4 regions of the Variovorax sp. YR750 genome follow, and region 4 is predicted to be linked to each of the others. Evidence: predicted binding sites of a transcription regulator. Region 4 holds the regulator's gene; each other region holds the start of a gene.
The links. The regulator LexA, encoded in region 4, represses DNA repair genes until DNA is damaged. The targets are predictions, from matches to a motif close to ACTGTATNNNNATACAGT.
Positions count from the first base shown of each region.

Region 1 (5,128 bases), on a different contig from region 4:
CGTCGCCGACCTCCTCGGGGCGGATGTCGTACGCGGCGTTGAGCTCGTGCCACACGCGCTCGGGCGGCGCGGCGATGAAGAGCGTGCGCGAGGTGTCGGAGTAGCGGTCGGGGTTGGGCAGCTGGGGCTCGATGGCGCCCAGCACCAGCGGCAGCATCGCGAAGCTGTAGACGGCTTGCTTCGGCCAGTTGGTGATGCGGCACACGATGCCCATCGCGAGCCCACCGACGCTGCCCATGGTGGCGAACAGCGGCACGATGACGATGGCGCAGATCAGGCCTTCGATGAACACCAGCAGCGTGCCGCCGACGAAGAGCGAAGTCGCCACCCACGGCGCCCAGATGTAGTAGCCCCAGCTGCGCCGTTCGATGCGCTCGGCCATGTAGACCGTGACCGCGCCGCACACCGCGGGCACGAAATAGACGAAGGAGCCCAGCATGGCCGAGTAGGGATTGCCGGGGGCGCTGCTGAAGACGATGCGCAGCACGAGCGCAATCGCGGCGCCGGACGCCATCGGCCAGAACCAGCCGAAGGGCATGCCGCGAACGGGCTTGGGTGGTTCGATGGGGGTGAGTTCGGAAAGCCTGCCTTCTTGGGAGTCGTTTTGCATGCGGGAACCTCTTCTTCTCCTCGTTGTGTCGTTTTCGGGGCCTGCCTGTTCAGTCGCAACGGCGCGTCGCGGTGACCATGCAGTAGTCGAAGTCGCGCCAGAACATGCCCAGCGCCAGTGCGCAGTAGCTGGCCACGATGTGCTTGCGCCGCCACGGGCTGAGCCTGCCGCGCGCCTTCCAGAGTTCGGCCAGCGTGAAGCGGGTTGCGAGCACGGGGATGTGCAGCGCGCTGGGCGCGACGCGCCAGCGCAGCGACTTCACTTCCACGTCTTCGAAGCCATGTGCCTGCAGCGCCGCGACGAAATCGTCGCGCACGGCCAGCGTGGGCACGGCCCAGCTGTCGGCCCACAGGCGGTGCAGCCAGCCTGCGAGGCGGCCGGGCTGGCGCCGCAGCAGGAAGCCGTCGACCACCGCCAGCCGCGCGCCGGGCTTCAGCAGCCGGGCGGCTTCGCGAACGAAGTCGGCCTTGTCGGTGCCGCCGGCATAGCAGGCGCTTTCCACGGCCCACGCGCCATCGGCCTGCGCGGCGGGCAGGCCGGTGCGGGTGTAGTCGGCTTCGATGTGCGCCATGCGGTCGGCCACGCCGGCGGCGGCATCGAGCTTCGCGGCGATGCGGTTCTGCACGGCGACGTTGGTCACGGTGACGGCGTAGAGCGATGCGTCGTCGCCGACCAGCGTGCGCGCAGTGGCCCCGGCGCCGCAGCCCATGTCGATCACGCAGCGGCGCGTGTCGTTGCCCTGGGGCGCGTCGCCGAGGCGCAGCGCGCGGCCGACCATGCGGTTCATCTCCACCAGCATGCCTTCGCGCCGCAGCGGGTTCAGGCCCGCGCGCCAGAAGCCGAAGTGCATGTTGTAGCTGGGGCTCCAGGCGCTGTAGTCGGTCGCGACCTCGGTGAAGTAGTCCTGCGTGTCGCCGGGCGTGATGGGGAGGCCGGCATGGTCGGTGCGCGGGCGGGCCGGTGTTTCGCCCGGCATGCGGAAGTCGGGCTGGAAGACGGTGGGCATGGCTCTGTTCCCTCGTGTGGTTGTTCGTCGGGTTTCTTTTCAGGTCAGATGCGGCAGTTGTCGTCGCATGAACGCGCGACGCGCCCGGCGAGCCTCGTGGCCAGCCAGCGTGGAATGCGGTAGCGGTTGCGCGCCAGCAGCGCATAGGCGCGGTCGGCCAGCGGAGCGACGACCGGCAGGTCGAGCAGGAAGCTGCCGCTGGAAAGCCCCACCGCCGAGCGGCAGATGCGGATGGCTGGCACGCCGACGTGCACGCGGCCTTCGGCGTCCGACACGTGGATGGCCGCCATCAGCGCCTCGCGCGGCGCCGGGCCGCCGTTGAACGCGGCCGGGGAGCAGTCGATCATCTGAAGCCGGCCAGCCTTGTCGCGCGCCTTGAGGCTGCCCATCTCGGCCGAGCAGATCGCGCAGCTTGCGTCGAAATAGACGGTGAGAGGGTAGGCGGGGGTGCTGGTGTTGCTCATGATGTTTTTTGTTCTCGATATTTCTGTTGAAACAGAAATGATTGGGCAAAAAAAGAGACCGGCTCAGATCATGGGAAGGCTGGCGTGGTGCGCATCGGGGTCGTCGCCCTTGCCGCCCTTGCCCGGCTGGGCCGAATCGCCGCGCACGAAGCGCTGCACGCTCGCGCCCAGCGTCATCACCTTGTCGAGCGTGCCGGGCGAAAGCCGCAGCATTTCGTCGGCCCAGGTGGCGAGCTTTTCCATGAGCTCCATGGTGGAGCGGATGCGGTCCTGCGCATCGGCCGGCTCCTTCTGGAATTCGGGGCTGGAGACCAGCTCGCGCAGCACGCGCACGGTGGGATCGAACTCGCGCTCCTTGCGCTCGCGCACCACGGTGCGGAACAGCTCCCACACGTCGACGCTGGTCTCGAAGTAGTCGCGCCGGTCGCCCAGCGTGTGGGTGATGCGCACGAGGTTCCAGGCCTGCAGCTCCTTCAGGCTGTTGCTGATGTTGGAGCGGGCCACGCCGAGCGTGTCGCACAGCTCTTCGGCGTTCATGGGCTTGCCGTATGCGAAGAGCAGGGCGTGGATCTGCGAGACGGTGCGGTTCACGCCCCACAGCGAGCCCATTTCGCCCCAGTGCAGGACGAACTTGCGTTGGATGTCGGTGAGTTCCATGGCGCCGAGTTTAGGATTTACGAAATTTCTGTCAATAGAGAAATTGAAAAACTGGCGACGATGGTGAATCGATGGAATACTGTATGAATAAACAGTAAATCGAGTTGCGAAGGAGTCGCCGCCATGCCAGCCGCCCGCATCCCCATCCATGCCATCAAGGGCCGCGGCGCGGCCACGCACATCGCGCACCGTTTCTCGAAGGACGAGCGCAATGCCTTCGACGACGGCTGGGGCACGCTCGAGGAGGGCGTGGCCGAGGCGGAAGAGCTGCAGCCCCTCGCCACCGAAGTGCGCTTCGAGGACGTGAAGTCGGTGCTCAACGAGAACGAGTCGCCCGACATCTCCTTCGACCGCTCGCTCAATCCGTACCGCGGCTGCGAGCACGGCTGCATCTACTGCTTCGCGCGGCCCACGCACAGCTATCTCAACCTGTCGCCGGGGCTCGACTTCGAGACCAAGCTGATCGCCAAGCGCAACATCGCCGAGGTACTGCGCACCGAGCTCGGGCGCAGGAGCTACCGGCCGAGCTACATCGCCATCGGCACCGCCACCGACTGCTACCAGCCCATCGAGCGCGAACTGCGCCTCACGCGCTCGGTCATCGAGCTGCTGCGGGAAGCGCGGCATCCGTTCGCGCTGGTCACCAAGTCGAGCGCCATCGAGCGCGACCTGGACGTGATCGCGCCCATGGCGGCCGAGCACCTCGCGGCCGTGTACGTGACCGTGACCACGCTCGACGGCGAGCTCGCCCGCAAGCTGGAGCCGCGCGCAGCCGCGCCGCATCGTCGGCTGCGCACCATCCGCACGCTCACCGAAGCCGGCGTGCCGGTCGGCGTGAGCGTGGCGCCGCAGATTCCCTTCGTGACCGAAGACATGGAGCAGGTGCTCGAGGCCGCGTGGGAGGCCGGCGCGCGCAGCGCCTTCTACACGGTGGTGCGGCTGCCGTGGGAGGTGGCGCCGCTCTTCAAGGAATGGCTCGCGCTGCACTACCCGCAGCGCGCCGACCGCATCATGGCGCGCATCCACGAGATGCGCGGCGGCAAGGACTACGACGCCGACTTCGCCACGCGCATGAAGGGCTCCGGCCTGTGGGCAGACCTGATCCACCAGCGCTTCCAGAAGGCGACCAGCCGCCTGGGCTACAACCGCGAGCGCATTCCGCTCGATGTGTCGGCGTTCCGTCCGCCGGGCGCGGCGGGGCAGGGCAGCCTGTTCTGACCCGACCGGGGGTCTTCTACACGTAGCTCAGCGGCAGGGCCGTGGTCTGCTTCAGTTCCTGCATGGCGAAGCTCGAGCTGACGTCGTGCAGGTTCGTTCCCGTGATGAGGCGCTTGTAGACCGCGTCGTAGGCCGCGATGTCGGGCACCACCACGCGCAACAGGTAGTCGACGTCGCCGCTCATCCGATAGAACTCCACCACTTCCGGAATGGCATGCACCGTGGCCGTGAAGCGGTCGAACCATTCCTGCGAGTGCGTGCTGGTGCGCACCGACACGAACACCGTCACCGCCACATTGACCTTGCGCGGATCGAGCAGGGCCACCGAGCGCGTGATGACTCCGGCCTCCTTCAGGCGCTGGATGCGCCGCCAGCACGGCGTGGCGGAGAGGCCGACCTGCTCGGCGATCTGGGCCACCTGCAGCTCGGCGTCTCGCTGCAGGAGATCAAGAATCCTGATGTCTATGGAATCCAGTTTCACGAACTATTCAAAAAAGAGCATTGAATTCCAATCTTATAGATATCGACAGCGCAAAAGGCAAGCCGCTTCCCGTGCCCGGCCGGCAGACTCCTTCAGGAGCGCGGCACCCGCCCTGCAACCCCTTTCGCTGGAATCACCTCAATGGACATCTACCTCGACGCCAACGCCACCACGCCCGTGCTGCCCCGCGCGCGGGCCGCGGCACTCGCAGCCATGGCCGACGACTTCGGCAATCCCAGCAGCGTCCACAGCACCGGGCTGAAGGCGCGCGCGCTGATGGATTCGGTGCGCGCCCGCGCGCGCCGCCTGCTCGGCGCTCCCTCGGGGGGCCTGCTCTTCTTGAGCGGCGCCACCGAAGGCATCCAGACGGCCGTGCTGTCGGCGCTGAGCTCCCTGCGCGGCCGCACGGACGTCGACTGCATCCTGTACGGCGCGACCGAGCACAAGGCGGTGCCGGAGGCGATCAGGCACTGGAACAGGCTGCTGGGCCTGGACCTGCGCGTGCTGCCCATCCCGGTCGGCCGCGACGGCCGCCACGACCTGCAATGGCTGCGCGCGCATGCCGGCCGGGCCGGCCTGGTCTGCACCATGGCCGCCAACAACGAAACCGGCGTCATCAGCGACCTCGACGGCATCGAGCAGGCATTGGCCGGCAGCCCGGCCCTGTGGATGGTGGACAGCGTGCAGGCGCT
Region 1 covers NZ_FOBJ01000026.1:41,454-46,581, forward strand. The annotation lists gene BMY35_RS35660 (SRPBCC family protein) at 1-610, opposite strand, end outside; gene BMY35_RS35665 (SAM-dependent methyltransferase) at 660-1,616, opposite strand; gene BMY35_RS35670 (thiol-disulfide oxidoreductase DCC family protein) at 1,661-2,080, opposite strand; gene BMY35_RS35675 (GbsR/MarR family transcriptional regulator) at 2,144-2,737, opposite strand; gene BMY35_RS35680 (PA0069 family radical SAM protein) at 2,861-3,955, shown strand; gene BMY35_RS35685 (Lrp/AsnC family transcriptional regulator) at 3,972-4,430, opposite strand; gene BMY35_RS35690 (aminotransferase class V-fold PLP-dependent enzyme) at 4,578-5,128, shown strand, end outside.
Region 1: a site for LexA is predicted at 2,816-2,833, ahead of BMY35_RS35680 (PA0069 family radical SAM protein). Genes of this name have one in related genera too.

Region 2 (5,128 bases), on a different contig from region 4:
TGCGCAAGGAAGTGATCGACTTCAAGCTGAGCCCCTTCGGCCGCCACACCTTCTACGGTGTGGACATCAAGTAAACCTCCAGGCTTCGCGCACTTCGTGTCGCTACGCCAACCCCCTTGCAGGGGGCAACACCTGCGGCCCGGCAAAGCCGGTTCCGCGGTGTTCCTGGAAAGAGAAGTAGCTTGAGCTCTCTGTCACGCGCGCCCATCGCCATCGTCGCGGCGATGCACGAGGAGTTGGGCGCGCTCCTCGCGCTGATGCCCGACGAGCAGCGCGTTCGCGTCGCGGGCCGCGACTTCTGGGTGGGCCATCTGCATGGCCAGCCGGTGGTCGCGGTGCTGTCGCGCATCGGCAAGGTCGCCGCGGCAATCACGGCCACTGTGCTGCTGGAGCGCTTCGGCGTGCGGGCCATCGTGTTCACCGGCGTCGCGGGCGGGCTGGCGCCGGGCGTGAACGTAGGTGACGTGGTGGTCGCGACGCAGCTGCTGCAGCACGACCTCGATGCCTCGCCGATCTTCCCGAAGTACGAGGTGCCGTTGATGGGCCTGTCGCGCTTCGCGGCCGATGCGGCCATGGCCGATGCACTGGCGGCCGTTGCCGAAACGACGCTGCGCGATCCGGTGGCATTGCTGGGGCAGGAGGCCGTCGACGAGTTCGGCCTTCGTTCGCCGAGGGTGCATCGGGGCCTGCTGGTGAGCGGCGACAGGTTCGTCTCGACTACTGCCGAGAGCGCGGCGCTGCAGCGCGCCTTGCCCGATGCGCTCGCGGTCGAGATGGAAGGAGCGTCGGTGGCGCAGGTGTGCCATGACTACGGCGTGCCCTTCGCAGCGATGCGGACGATCTCCGACCGGGCCGACGATGCCGCGCACGGCGACTTCTCACGCTTCGTCGTCGCGGTGGCGAGCCGCTACAGCCTCGCGCTCGTCGATGCGTGGCTGGCTTCGTTGTCGCCGCGGGAGCTCAGCTGAGCGAGGGCGTGCGACGGCGCGGAATGTCGCGCAGCAGCGGCGGGATCGACAGCGCGAGCAGCAGCGCGGCCAGCGGCACCACGCAGACGAAGCCCACGTACTTGAAGCCCAGCGCGCCCACCGCGCCGCCGAGCACGAACATGCCGACCAGACCGCCGGCGCGGCGCATGCGGCTGCGGTCGTGGCGCACAACAAGGGCCGGCGACGGTGCCGACTTCGAGCGGCGGTTCCAGTAGAGCATCTTGCCGATCTCGATGCCCATGTCGGTGATGTTGCCGGTCATGTGGGTGGTGCGGATGCTGCCGCCCGAGGTCTTGGACGCCACCGCGTTCTGCAGGCCCATGATGAAGGACAGCAGCAGCACGGTGAGCGGCACCGCGAACGGCGTCGCCCAGGTCAGCGTGATGGCGCCCATGAGCCCGAAGGGAAACATCAGCGCCGCCTCGAGCATCAGCGGCAGCGCGTAAACGCCGTGCATGCGGTGCTGCCGGCCCCAGTTCACAAGTACCGCGCAGACGGCCGCGCCGGTCACGAAGGCCAGGATCGCGCCCAGCGCATTCAGCAGCAGCTTGACGTTTCCCAGCACCATGCCGTCCGCCAGCTGAGAGGCGAAGCCGGTCATGTGCGAGGTGTACATGTGCAGCACGAGGAAGCCGCCCGCATTGACGGCGCCGGCGTTGAAGGCCAGCAGCAGGCCCAGCGCGGCGTTGGTGGACGGCGCGCGATGGCGGTTGGTGAGAAAACGAAGTCTGCGCACTGTGGCTCTCCGGTCAGCGCCTGGCTGCCGGCCACTCTAGCACCCCGGGGCCGGGGGCCGGCCCCCGCCCGTTGCTCGTGCCTACTTCAGCCAGCCGCGCCGGCGGAAGTACCACATCGGCACCAGCGCGCTGGCCGCCATCAGCACGATGGCATACGGGTAGCCCATGGCCCAGTCGAGCTCGGGCATGAACTTGAAGTTCATGCCGTAGATGCTGGCGATCAGCGTCGGCGGCAGCAGCGCGACGCTGGCCACCGAGAAGATCTTGATGGTCTTGTTCTGGTTGATGTTGATGAAACCGACGGTCGCATCCATCAGGAAGTTGATCTTGTCGAAGAGGAAGGCCGTGTGGTTGTCCAGCGACTCGATGTCGCGCAGGATCTGGCGCGCTTCCTCGAACTGCTCGGCGTTGAGCATCTTGCTGCGCATCATGAAGCTGACCGCGCGGCGCGTGTCCATCACGTTGCGGCGGATGCGCCCGTTCAGGTCTTCCTGCCGGGCGATGGCGCCGAGCACCTCGCCGGCCAGCTCGTCGCTGACGTTGCCCGAAAGCACTTTCTTGCTGGCCGCCTCGAGCTCGTCGTAGATGTTCTCCAGCGAGTCGGCCGAGTACTCGGCGTCGGCGTCGAAGAGCTTGAGCATGACTTCCTTGGCGTCCTCGATCAGCCCCGGCGCGCGGCGCGCGCGCATGCGCAGCAGGCGGAACACCGGCACGTCCTCGTCGTGGATCGAGAACAGCACGCCGCGGCTGCGCAGGTCGGTGTTGTGCTGGTTGAGGATGAACGCGACGCGCACCGCGCGCGGTGCCTCGTCGTCGTCGATCAGGAAGTCGGAGCGGATGTGCAGCTCGCCGTTGTCTTCCTCGTAGAAGCGGGCCGACTCCTCGATGTCCTCGTCCATCGCGTCTTCGGGAATGGACAGGCCGTAGTACTGCTTGATCCAGCGCTTTTCCTCGAGCGTGGGCGATTCGAGGTCGACCCAGATCGGCTGGAACTTGGAGAGCTCTTCGAGGGCCTCGATCTCTTCCTGGACGAGGCGGCCGTTGGCGAGCGTGAAGATGTTGAGCATTGGGCTCACTCCCGGAGATGACTGGACGGTGGGCGAGGGGAGGGGGCGCTTTCAATTCCCCGGCCCGACGTGCGCAGGAAGCGCAGAAAAGGCGTCAGCGAAAGGGAGTTGAAAGCTGCCGAGACGGGGCGGTTTCCATTGGAAAAATCTCCGGTTGCAGCGAGGCGCGATTATGTCACCGCTCATATGTCGACGAGGTGGCCGGACTGGACGGGCATACAGTAAAGTCGTGCGCCATGCAGACCACTGCGCTCCCCGTTTTTCCGGCCGTGCCGAAGACCCAGGCCGAACGCCTGGCCGACGCGCTCGCCTCGCTCAACGAGGCGCAGCGCGCGGCGGTCGAGCACGGCGTGAGCGCGGCCACCGCCGGGCGCGACGAGCGGCCGCTGCTCGTCATCGCGGGCGCCGGCTCGGGCAAGACCAGCACGCTGGCGCACCGCGTCGCAACCCTCATCGCCGGCGGCGTCGATCCGCAGCGCCTGCTGCTGCTGACCTTCTCTCGCCGTGCCGCGCAAGAGATGGAGCGCCGCGCCGGCCGGGTGCTGGCGCAGGTGCTGGGCCTGAAGTCCGAGGCGCCGCCCGCGCTGCCCTGGGCCGGCACCTTCCACGGCGTCGGCGCGCGGCTGCTGCGCGAGTACGCGCCGCAGATCGGGCTCGACGAGAACTTCACCATCCACGACCGCGGCGACGCCGAAGACCTGATGGGGCTGGTGCGCCACGAGCTCGGCCTGTCTTCCACCGTCAACCGCTTTCCGCGCAAGGGCACCTGCCTGTCGATCTACTCGCGCTGCGTGAACACCCGCGCGCCGCTGGCCGATGTGCTTAAGGAGGCCTTTCCCTGGTGCGACGAGTGGGAGGCCGAATTGAAGAAGCTGTTCGGCGCGTATGTCGAGGCCAAGCAGCGGCAGAACGTGCTCGACTACGACGACCTGCTGCTCTACTGGGCCGAGATGGCCGCCGAACCCGCGTTGGCCGCGCACATCGGCGGGCGCTTCGACCACGTGCTGGTCGACGAGTACCAGGACACCAACCTGCTGCAGGCCTCGATCCTGCTGGCGCTCAAGCCCGACGGGCGCGGCGTGACGGTGGTGGGGGACGACGCGCAGTCGATCTATTCCTTTCGCGGCGCCACGGTGCGCAACATCCTCGACTTCCCTTCGCAGTTCGCGCAGGAGGCGCGCGTGGTCACGCTGGAGCGCAACTACCGCTCGACGCAGCCGATCCTCGACGTGTCGAATCGCGTGATCGCGCAGGCCGCCGAGCGGCATGCCAAGACGCTGTGGACCGACAAGCCCTCGGCCGGCAAGCCGCTGCTGGTGCTCGTGCCCGACGAGGCCGGGCAGGCGCGCTGGGTGGCCGACAAGGTGCTGGCGCATCGCGAGGGCGGGCTGGCGCTGAAGTCGCAGGCGGTGCTATTCCGCACCTCGACGCACAGCGCGGCGCTCGAGCTCGAGCTGGCGCGGCGCAACATCCCGTTCGTGAAGTTCGGTGGGCTCAAGTTTCTCGAGGCCTCGCACGTGAAGGACCTGCTCGCGGTGCTGCGCTTCGCACAGAACCCGCGCGGGCGCATGGCGGGGTTCCGGGTGACGCAGCTGATACCGGGCATCGGCCCCGCCACCAGCGCACGCCTGCTCGACACGATGGAGCAGGCCGCCGACCCGGCCGCGGCCGTGCGCGAGTTCGTGCCGCCTTCGGCCGCCCGCGCGCAATGGGCCGACTTCGTCGAAGCCTATGCCGCCCTGCGCGCGCCGGGGCTCAAGTGGCCGGCCGACGTCGAGCTGGCGATGGACTGGTACCTGCCGCACCTGGAGCGCCTGTACGAGGACACCTCCGGGGTGCGGCGCGCCGACTTGGAACAGCTCGCGCGCCTCGCGGCCGGGTATGCCTCGCGCGAGCGCTTTCTCACCGAACTCACGCTCGATCCGCCCGAAGCCACCAGCGACCGGCCGGGGCCGCCGCTGCTCGACGAGGACTACCTGATCCTCTCCACCATCCACTCGGCAAAGGGGCAGGAATGGAATTCGGTGCACGTGCTCAACGTGGTCGACGGCTGCCTGCCGGCCGACGTGGCGCAGAGCGCGCACGAGCTGGAAGAGGAGCGCCGGCTGCTCTACGTCGCGATGACCCGGGCCCGCGACCACCTGCACCTGCTGGTGCCGCAGCGCTTCTACGTCACGCAGCAGGCGGCGCGAGGCGACAGGCACATGTACGCCAACCGCACGCGCTTCATCGCCGACGCCGACCTGGAAGGCTTCGAGCAGCAGACCTGGCCGCCTCCGCCCGAGCGGGCACCGGCCGTGCCGCCGCCCAGCGCGGTGATCGACCTGCGAAACAG
Region 2 covers NZ_FOBJ01000011.1:54,881-60,008, forward strand. The annotation lists gene BMY35_RS22085 (ABC transporter substrate-binding protein) at 1-74, shown strand, start outside; gene BMY35_RS22090 (5'-methylthioadenosine/adenosylhomocysteine nucleosidase) at 225-968, shown strand; gene BMY35_RS22095 (YoaK family protein) at 961-1,725, opposite strand; gene corA (magnesium/cobalt transporter CorA) at 1,807-2,793, opposite strand; gene BMY35_RS22105 (ATP-dependent helicase) at 3,030-5,128, shown strand, end outside.
Region 2: a site for LexA is predicted at 2,999-3,016, ahead of BMY35_RS22105 (ATP-dependent helicase). Genes of this name have one in related genera too.

Region 3 (5,128 bases), on a different contig from region 4:
AGCTCTGGCCACCGCGGAAGAAGATCTGGTAGCGCTCGTCGATCTTCTCGGAGGCGAAGTGCGCGTTGCCCTTGCTGTCGATGTAGCCGTAGATGTCGGCGGCGTGCGCCGGCCCCTGCTGCATGGAGAGCAACAGGACGACCAACGGCAACAAGCGCTTGAGAACCGACATGCGTGTTAGTGGAGAAGGGGAAATCAGACGTCGATATCGACATCGTCGGCGCGCAACTCCATGAGCTCGCGCCGCGCCGCCGCTTCGCCCTTGCCCATCAGCTTGGTGATTTCGCCCTGGGTGGACGTGAAATCGAATCGGCCCAATTGGACCTGCATCAGGCGCCGGGTGTCCGGATTGAGCGTGGTTTCCCACAATTGTTCCGCGCTCATTTCGCCCAGGCCCTTGAAGCGGCTGATGCTCCAGGCGCCTTCGCGCACGCCGTCTTTACGCAACTTGTCCAGCGTGGCGGTCAGTTCGCCTTCGTCCAGAGCATAGACCTTGGAGGCCGGTTTCTTGCCGCGCGCGGGGGCGTCGACCCGGAACAATGGCGGCTTCGCGACATACACGTGGCCGGCTTCGATGAGTTTCGGAAAGTGCCGGAAGAAAAGCGTGAGCAGCAGCACCTGGATGTGGGAGCCGTCCACGTCGGCATCGCTCAGGATGCAGATCTTGCCGTAGCGCAGGCCGCTCATGTCGGGCGTGTCGTTGGGGCCGTGCGGATCGACGCCCACGGCCACCGAGATGTCGTGGATTTCGGTGTTGGCGAAGAGGCGGTCGCGCTCCACTTCCCAGGTGTTGAGCACCTTGCCGCGCAGCGGCAGGATGGCCTGGCTTTCCTTGTCGCGGCCCATCTTGGCGCTGCCGCCGGCGGAATCGCCCTCGACCAGGAAGACTTCGTTGTGGCTGGTGTCCTTGCTCTCGCAATCGGTCAGCTTGCCGGGCAGCACGGCCACGCCGGAGCCCTTGCGCTTCTCGACCTTCTGGCCGGCGCGCTGGCGCGTCTGCGCGGCCTTGATGGCCAGTTCGGCCAGCTTGCGGCCGTAGTCGACGTGCTGGTTGAGCCACAGCTCGAGCGCGGGGCGCACGAAGCTCGACACGAGGCGCACGGCGTCGCGCGAATTCAGGCGCTCCTTGATCTGGCCCTGGAACTGCGGGTCGAGCACCTTGGCGCTCAGCACGTACGAGGCGCGCGCGAACACGTCCTCGGGCAGGAGCTTCACGCCCTTGGGCAGCAGCGAGTGCAGCTCGATGAAGCTCTTCACCGCGGTGAACAGGCCGTCGCGCAGGCCGCTTTCGTGCGTGCCGCCGGCGCTGGTGGGAATCAGGTTGACGTAGCTCTCGCGCACCGGCTGGCCTTCTTCGGTGAAGGCCACGGCCCAGTCGGCGCCCTCGCCCTCGGCGAAGTTGTCGGCGTTCTTGTCGGCATGGCCGCTGCCCTCGAAGAGCGGAATGACCGGGTCGCCGTTGAGCGTCTGCATCAGGTAGTCGCTCAGGCCGCCCTTGTAGAGCCACTGCTGCGTTTCCTTCGTCTTCTCGTTGACCAGCGTGACGCTCACGCCGGGCATCAACACGGCCTTGCTGCGCAGCAGGTGGGTGAGCTCGCCCATGGGCAGCGCGGCGGTCTCGAAATACTTGGCGTCGGGCCAGGCGCGCACGGTGGTGCCCTGCTTGCGCTCGCCGGCCTCCAGCTTGCGCACTTCTAGCTGCTCGATCACGTCGCCGCCGCTGAAGGCCAGCCTTGCGATCGAGCCTTCGCGGTGGGTCGCCACCTCGAGACGCTTCGACAGCGCATTGGTCACCGACACGCCCACGCCGTGCAGGCCGCCCGAGAAGCTGTAGGCGCCGCCCGAGCCCTTGTCGAACTTGCCGCCGGCATGCAGCCGGGTGTAGACCAGCTCGACCACGGGAGCCTTCTCTTCGGGATGCAGGCCGAAGGGAATGCCCCGACCGTCGTCCTCGACGCTGACCGAGCCATCGGTGTGCAGCGTGACCTTGATCTTCTTGCCGTGGCCCGCCAGCGCCTCGTCGGCGGCGTTGTCGAGCACTTCCTGGATGATGTGCAGCGGGTTGTCGGTGCGGGTGTACATGCCCGGGCGCTGCTTGACGGGCTCGAGGCCCTTGAGCACGCGGATGGAGCCTTCCGAGTAGCCGGAGGATGCGGACGATGAGCTGGGGGGAGTCTTGGGGGGAGTCGCCATGGGGGCGAATTGTAGTCAGTCGCCGCCAAAACAACTGGATGTTCATACAGGCCGCGCTTTGATGCGACATGCGCATCGAAACACCGCGGATAAATCATCAATGGCTCCGGCCGCCACGCCACCTGCCGGAGCAGGCGAATCGTTACATTCGAAGTCATGCAATCCCCCTCCGCCCCCGCGCTCTCGGTCAAGCAAGTCCTTTTCTGCGGGGCGATGATCGTCACGCTGTCGATGGGCATACGCCACGGCTTCGGCCTCTGGCTTCAGCCGATCACTCAGGCGCAGGACTGGAGCCGGCAGACCTTTTCCTTCGCGCTGGCTATCCAGAATCTTTCCTGGGGCATCTTCGGCGTGTTCGCGGGCATGCTGGCCGACAGGTTCGGCGCGTTCCGGGTGCTGATCGGCGGCTCGCTGCTCTATGCGCTGGGGCTCTTCGGCATGGCGCATTCGCCGACGCCGCTGCTCTTCACGCTGAGCGCGGGCATCCTGATCGGCGCGGCGCAGGCGGGCTCGACCTATGCGGTGATCTACGGCGTGATCGGGCGGCAGATTCCGGCCGAGCGGCGCTCGTGGGCCATGGGCGTGGCGGCCGCGGCCGGCTCGTTCGGCCAGTTCCTGATGGCGCCCATCGAGGGACGGCTGATCGGCAACCTCGGCTGGCAGACGGCGCTGGCCGTGGTTGCGGTGCTGGCGCTGGTGATCGTTCCCCTGGCCTTCGGGCTGCGCGAGCCGAAGACGGCGGCGCAGGCCGGGCACCGCGAGCAGTCGGTGATGCAGGCGGTCGGCGAGGCCTTCCGGTACCCGAGCTTCGGCCTGCTGATGGCGGGCTACTTCGTCTGCGGCTTCCAGCTGGCCTTCATCGGCATCCACATGCCGACCTACCTGCGCGACCGCAGCCTGCCGGCCGAGGTGGCCGGCTACGCGCTGGCGCTGATCGGGCTCTTCAACGTGTTCGGCACCTACACGGTGGGGCTGCTGGGGCAGAAGCTGGCCAAGCGGAAGATCCTGGCGGCCATCTATTTCGCGCGGGCGGTGTCGATCGCGCTCTTCCTGATGGCGCCCATCTCGCCGATGAGCGTGTATCTCTTCTCCGCCGCGATGGGCTTCCTGTGGCTTTCCACGGTGCCTGCGACCAACGCGATCGTGGCGGGCATCTTCGGCGTGGCGCATCTTTCGATGCTCAGCGGCTTCGTGTTCCTGAGCCACCAGGTCGGCTCGTTCCTGGGCGTGTGGCTGGGCGGCTATCTGTACGACACCACGGGCAGCTACGACATCGTCTGGTACATCGCGATCGCGCTGGGCGTGTTCGCGGCGGTGGTCAACCTGCCGGTGAAGGAAAGCGCGATCTCGCGCCCGTCGCCGCGGCCGGCGGGCGCAACCGTCTGATCGGCCCGGTTGCGCAAGAATCGGGGCCATGACTCCTCGAATGCGCCATCACGTCGTCCACGCGGGCTGGCTGGCCACCGCGCTGGCGGTGCTGGGCGGCGTGTTCGCGCTGTACGTGCACCCCGACTTCCTCGTGACGCTGGTCGACCAGATCTGGTCCTGCTTCTGAGTTACGACTTGCTATGAAAGAAATAGCACCGATGCACGGCCTGGCCGCCCCCTCCGAATGGATCGTCCGCTGGTCGCACCTGCTCGCCCCCGAAGCCGACGTGCTGGACGTGGCCTGCGGCGGCGGGCGGCACATGAAGTGGTTCGCCGGGCACGGACACGCGGTCACCGGTGTCGACCGGTCTCCTGAAGCCGTCGAGGCTGCCGGCGCGTTCGGCAAGGTCGTCGAGGCGGACATCGAATCGGGCCCATGGCCCTTCGCCGGCCAGGCCTTCGGCGCCGTGATCGTCACCAACTACCTCTGGCGGCCGCGCATGGCAGACATCGTGGCCGCGGTCGCGCCAAGCGGCGTGCTGCTCTACGAAACCTTCGCCGCGGGCAACGAAACCGTCGGCAAGCCCTCGCGGGCCGACTTCCTGCTGCAGCCGGGCGAGCTGCTGGCGGCCTGCGCCGGAATGCGCGTGGTGGCGTACGAGGACGGCTTCATCGCGCAGCCGGAACGATTCGTGCAGCGCATCGCCGCCGTCCGCCCGTCAGCAGTCGACTCCGGGCTGCCGGCGCGCCACTTCCTTAAGGGAAACTAAGGGGCCCGGGGCCGCTGTCTGGAGGGGCGCCGGAGTAAGTAGAATCGGCGCTTTCGTCCACCGACAAAGAGATTCCCCTTGGAGCAACTGACAGGCAGCATCGTCGCGCTCGTCACGCCGATGCACGACGACGGCAGTGTCGACTACCCCGCCCTGCGGCGACTCATCGACTGGCACATCGAAGAAGGCACCGACTGCCTGGGCGTGGTCGGCACCACCGGCGAGTCGCCGACGGTCGATGTCGAGGAGCACTGCGAAATCATCCGTGTCTCGGTCGAGCAGGCCAAGGGCCGCGTGCCCGTGATGGCCGGCTGCGGCGCGAATTCCACCAAGGAAGCCATCGAGCTCGCCAAGTTCGCCAAGGGCGTCGGCGCCGACTCCCAGCTCCAAGTCGTGCCGTACTACAACAAGCCCACGCAGGAAGGCCAGTACCAGCACTTCAAGGCCATCGCCGAGGCCGTGGGCGACCTGCCCATCGTGCTCTACAACGTGCCCGGCCGCACCGTCGCCGATATGGCGCACGACACCGTGCTGCGCCTGGCGCAGGTGTCCGGCATCATCGGCATCAAGGAAGCCACCGGCAACATCGAGCGGGCCCAGTGGCTCATCCGCGAAGTGCCGAAGAACTTCGCCGTCTATTCCGGCGACGACCCGACCGCGGTCGCGCTCATGCTCTGCGGCGGCCAGGGCAACATCAGCGTCACGGCCAACATCGCGCCGCGCAAGATGCACGAGCTGTGCGTGGCAGCGCTGGCGGGCGACGTGAAGCGCGCCATGGAACTCCAGTTCGAGCTCAT
Region 3 covers NZ_FOBJ01000010.1:99,830-104,957, forward strand. The annotation lists gene BMY35_RS20755 (lytic transglycosylase domain-containing protein) at 1-172, opposite strand, end outside; gene BMY35_RS20760 (DNA topoisomerase IV subunit B) at 196-2,193, opposite strand; gene BMY35_RS20765 (MFS transporter) at 2,350-3,579, shown strand; gene BMY35_RS38335 (hypothetical protein) at 3,608-3,748, shown strand; gene BMY35_RS20770 (class I SAM-dependent methyltransferase) at 3,762-4,331, shown strand; gene dapA (4-hydroxy-tetrahydrodipicolinate synthase) at 4,410-5,128, shown strand, end outside.
Region 3: a site for LexA is predicted at 2,227-2,244, ahead of BMY35_RS20760 (DNA topoisomerase IV subunit B). Genes of this name have one in related genera too.

Region 4 (5,128 bases):
CAGCGACGACCTGATCATCAACCTGGTGAAGGAACGCATCGCGCAGCCCGATTGCGCCGGCGGCTTCCTCTTCGACGGGTTCCCCCGCACCATTCCGCAGGCCGACGCCATGAAGGCGGCCGGCGTGAAGCTCGACTACGTGCTCGAGATCGACGTGCCCTTCGGCGACATCATCGAGCGCATGAGCGGCCGCCGCTCTCACCCGGCTTCGGGCCGCACCTACCACGTCAAGTTTAATCCGCCCAAGGTGGAAGGCAAGGACGACGTGACCGGCGAAGACCTGATCCAGCGCGAGGACGACAAGGAAGAAACCGTCCGCAAGCGGCTCGACGTGTATAGCCAGCAGACGCGTCCGCTGGTCGACTACTACTCCGCCTGGGCCAAGACCGATCCGGCCGCTGCACCGAAGTACCGCGCCATCAAGGGCGTGGGCACGGTCGACGAGATCACGCAGCGGGCACTTGCCGCGCTGAGCAGCTGACCTGACTCCCCTGAAACCGCCCCTTCGACAGGGGCGGTTTCGTTTTCACCCCAGCAGTTCCAGCATCAGGGCGATGCGCGCCTTGACCGGCGTCAGTGCGCCTGCATCGCGCAGCGGATCTCCGGTCTTCGGCAGGATGCGACCGCTGGAGCAACGCGTTGCCCTGATCACCGAGACACCAGCGTCCCGCGCCTTGAGTGCAGCCGCTTCCAGCGCATGGTGCAGGGTGCCGTTGCCAGTAGTGGCGAGCACCAGCCCACGCAGGGGCCCCGCGCCGCCATGCAGCAGGAGCGCATCGATCACCGCTCCGCTAACACCAGCGTGGCTCATGACGATCTCGACCTGGGGCCATTGCACCGCAGCCGCCCCCAGGATCTTCGCCGCCGGCACTGCCTGTCCTTGCGGCCAGGGACGGACGAGGTGCACTTCCCCTTCCTCGACATAGCCGACGGGCCCCGCATCGCCCGACGCGAAGGCGTCGAGCCGATAGGTGTGCACCTTCTGGATGTCTACCCCGCCATGGACGACACCGGCGCACACCACCGTCACGCCCTGAGCCCCCTGAGTCGTCGCGACGCCGATCGCATCGCGCACGTTCTGCGGTCCGTCGGGCGACAGGGCTGTGGCCGGACGCATCGCACAGGTGAGCACCACAGGTTTGGATGGCGCCAGCACCGAGTGAAGGAAGAACGCGGTCTCCTCGATGGTGTCGGTGCCATGGGTGATCACCACGCCGGCCACATCGGCCTGCGCCAGCCAGTGCACACAGCGTCGGGCCAGTTGCTGCCAGACGTCGAAGGACATGTCCTTGCTGTCGACCTGGGCCACCTGCTCGGCTTCGAGCGTCACGCCGTCGGGTGCCTCGATACCGCCCAGCAGGTCGGCCACACCCACCTGCGCGGCGGTGTAGCCGATGTTGTCGTCGCTGCTGGCGGCCCGCCCCGCGATGGTGCCGCCGGTGCCCAGAACCACCACGCGTCGGCGCAGTTCAGGCGAAGAGGAATTAACCATGGCTTGTCAACTTAAAAAAACTGGTTAAAAATACAGCCACTGGATATCCAGCCAGTACCGCAAGGAACCACATATGCAGTTCGCCGTGAAGCTTACAGCCCGCCAGCAGCAGATCCTGGACCTGATCCAGAGCGCCATCGCACGCACCGGTGCGCCGCCCACCCGCGCCGAGATCGCCAACGAACTCGGCTTCAAGTCAGCCAACGCCGCGGAAGAGCATCTGCAGGCGCTGGCTCGCAAGGGCGTCATCGAGCTCGTCAGCGGCACCTCGCGCGGCATCCGCCTCAAGGGCGACGCGCTGCGCTCGCTCAACGAAACGCGCCATCGCGAAGGCAACCAGTTCTCGCTCTCTCTGCCCGGCATGGCCCAGCTCGCACTGCCGCTCATCGGCCGCGTCGCAGCCGGTTCGCCCATCCTGGCGCAGGAGCACGTCGACCAGACCTACTACGTCGAGAACACGCTGTTCCAGCGGCAGCCCGACTACCTGCTCAAGGTGCGCGGCATGTCGATGCGCGACGCCGGCATCATGGACGGCGACCTGCTCGCGGTTCAGGCCACCAAGGAGGCGCGCAACGGCCAGATCGTGGTGGCGCGCCTGGGCGACGAAGTGACCGTCAAGCGCCTGAAGCGCAACAAGCAGGTCATCGAGCTGCACGCCGAGAACCCGGACTACCCGACCATCATCGTCCAGCCCGGAGAGCCGTTCGAAATCGAAGGCCTCGCAGTCGGCCTCATCCGGAACACCATGCTGATGTAGGCCCGGGCGGCCTGCCTTCCGCAGCACCACATCCCCATCCGGCCTCGACAGGTGGCGGGCGTATGGCGAAGAGTCGCCATCACCCTGTCGCGGCCGATTCAAGAAATCCTGCCTGTGTTCAACCTCATACTTTCTTGGAGTTCACATGGGAATCGCCCTCCTCGCCATCGCCGATATCTGGATGCCGCTGCAATCGCTGGCCAATCGCCTGATGCCGGCACGACGTGCTCATCGCCGGAATCACCTCGACGCCACCGAATCCGCGGCAGGATTGCGCTACGTGGCGGTGCGCCCCGCCTGCACCGCCCGCTCCGGCGGTGTCTCCTCCCCGGAAACGGCTGCCTCGCCGGCGCGCCCTCTGCGCGTGGTCCGGGTCGTTGACGGCAAGGGACAGCAGCGCAGTGCCAACCGCGTGGTGATCTCCGGCCGCATGGCCGACGTCTGCGCTGAGCTCGACCGCCTGGCCGCACTGGAAGCCGCAGAAACCATGGCCACGGCCCCGCGCTCCACACGCCTGCATTGAGCGCCTATTGGGTCCGGAACCGCCCTGCGAGCGGCTTCGGGGTGGGTATCCAAACGTTCGCAGGCGCGACATTCCAATGCTGCGAGGCACAATGGCACGCCATGAACATTGTGATCCTCGACGATTACCAGGACGCCGTGCGCAAGCTGCGCTGTGCCTCCAAGCTGGACGCATACGCGGCCAAGGTCTATACCAACACGGTGAAAGGCATTGGGCAGTTGTCGGTTCGCCTCAAGGACGCCGACGTGATCGTGCTGATCCGCGAGCGCACCCAGATCTCGCGCCAGCTGATCGAAAAGCTCCCGAAGCTCAAGCTCATTTCCCAGACCGGACGCGTTGCCGGGCACATCGACGTGGCGGCCTGCACCGAGCGCGGCGTGGCCGTGGCGGAGGGCTCCGGCTCTCCCCAGGCACCAGCCGAGCTCACATGGGCGCTCATCATGGCAGCCATGCGCCGGCTGCCGCAGTACATCAGCAATCTCAAGCACGGTGCCTGGCAGCAGTCGGGGCTCAAGTCGGCCTCGATGCCGCCCAACTTCGGCATCGGCTCCGTGCTCAAGGGCAAGACGCTTTGCATCTGGGGCTACGGCCGCATCGGCCAACTGGTCGCGCGCTACGGGCAGGCCTTCGGCATGCAGGTCGTGATCTGGGGCCGTGAAGCCAGTTGCGCCAAGGCGCGTTCCGATGGCTTCCAGGTTGCGCAGAACCGCCACGAGTTCTTCGCTGCGGCCGACGTGCTGTCGGTGCACCTGCGGCTCAACGAGGAAACCAACGGCCTCATCACGCTGGAAGACCTCTCGCGCATGAAGCCGACCGCCCTGTTCGTGAATACCTCGCGTGCCGAGTTGGTCGAAGCCGACGCCCTGCTCGCCGCCCTCAACCGTGGCCGCCCCGGGCTCGCCGCCGTCGACGTGTTCGAGAGCGAACCGCCGCTGCAAGGCCACGCGCTGCTGCGCCTCGAAAACTGCATCTGCACGCCGCACATCGGCTACGTCGAGCAGGAAAGCTACGAGAGCTATTTCGGCCAGGCCTTCGACAACGTCGTGAGCTACATCAACGGCAACCCCACGAACATCGTGAATCCCGGCGCGCTGCAGGTCCGTCGGTGAGCCAGCCGGCGTCCCGGGGTGCGCTCTGGGCGCTGCTCGTCGGCAACTTCGTGATCGGCACGGGCGTGATGGTCGTGCCCGGCACGCTCAACGAGATCAGCGCCTCGCTCTCGGTCACGGCCGCCACCGCAGGACAGCTCATCACAGCCGCCGCGGCGGTGATGTGCATAGGCGCCCCGCTGCTGGCCGCCGCTGTCGCGGGCTGGGACCGCCGGCAGCTCCTCGCCCTCTCCCTGCTCTGGTACGCCGCCGGGCACGTCCTCTGCGCACTGATGCCGAGCTTCGGCACCCTGCTGCCGGTTCGCATGCTCACGGTGATTGCGCCTGCCATCTTCACGCCCCAGGCCGCGGCCTGCGCCGGCCTGCTGGTGCCGCCCGAGCATCGCGGGCGCGCCGTCACCTTCGTTTTCCTTGGCTGGTCGATGGCCTCGGTGCTTGGCCTGCCCATCGGCGCGCTGATCGGCGGGCATCTGGGCTGGCGCATGGCTTTCGCCGCCATCGCGGCTCTCAGTGTCGCGAGCGCGACAGCGATCTGGCTCACCTTGCCGAACGGTATCCGCCCCGCTGCACTGACGGCCGCCGCATGGTCGCGCGTGCTGCGCAGCCCGGTGCTGATGGGCATCGTGTCGGTCACGGCGCTGCAGGGCGCCGGCCAGTTCGTGCTGTTCAGCTATTTCGGTCCGATCCTCAAGCAGAGCTTCGGTGCGGACGCCACCACGCTGAGCGTGATGTGGGCGCTGTTCGGCGTTTTCGGCCTGATCGGCAACATGGTTGTCAGCCGGTACATCGACCGCGTGGGCGCCGGCCGCATGGTGCTTGTCACGACGGTGCTGATCGCCGCGAGCCTGCTGCTGTGGCCATGGGCCTCCACGCTCGCCTGGCTGGCCGTGGTGCTCGTTCCCTGGGGCCTGGGTTGCTTCTCCACCAATTCGGCGCAGCAGGCCCGGCTGGTGGGCCTGGCGCCTGCGCTCGCGCCGGGCTCGGTAGCGCTCAACAGTTCCGGCATCTATACCGGCCAGGCGGTGGGTGCGGCGCTCGGCGGCTGGCTGCTCGCCAACGACGCCGCGGCCTGGATGAGCTGGGTCGGCCTGGCACTGGTGCTGATCGCCATTTCGCTGAGCGTGGCCATCGACCGCAGCCGCCGCGCGCCCTGAAAGCGCGCCCCCGCGTAAAACCCGTCACGCCTCACCCGCGCGGGACTGCAAAATCGGAGCCTTCGACCGCAACACCTGCATGCATGGCACCTG
Region 4 covers NZ_FOBJ01000009.1:5,340-10,467, forward strand. The annotation lists gene adk (adenylate kinase) at 1-481, shown strand, start outside; gene BMY35_RS18925 (asparaginase) at 527-1,492, opposite strand; gene lexA (transcriptional repressor LexA) at 1,566-2,249, shown strand; gene BMY35_RS18935 (hypothetical protein) at 2,395-2,772, shown strand; gene BMY35_RS18940 (D-2-hydroxyacid dehydrogenase family protein) at 2,874-3,881, shown strand; gene BMY35_RS18945 (MFS transporter) at 3,878-5,035, shown strand.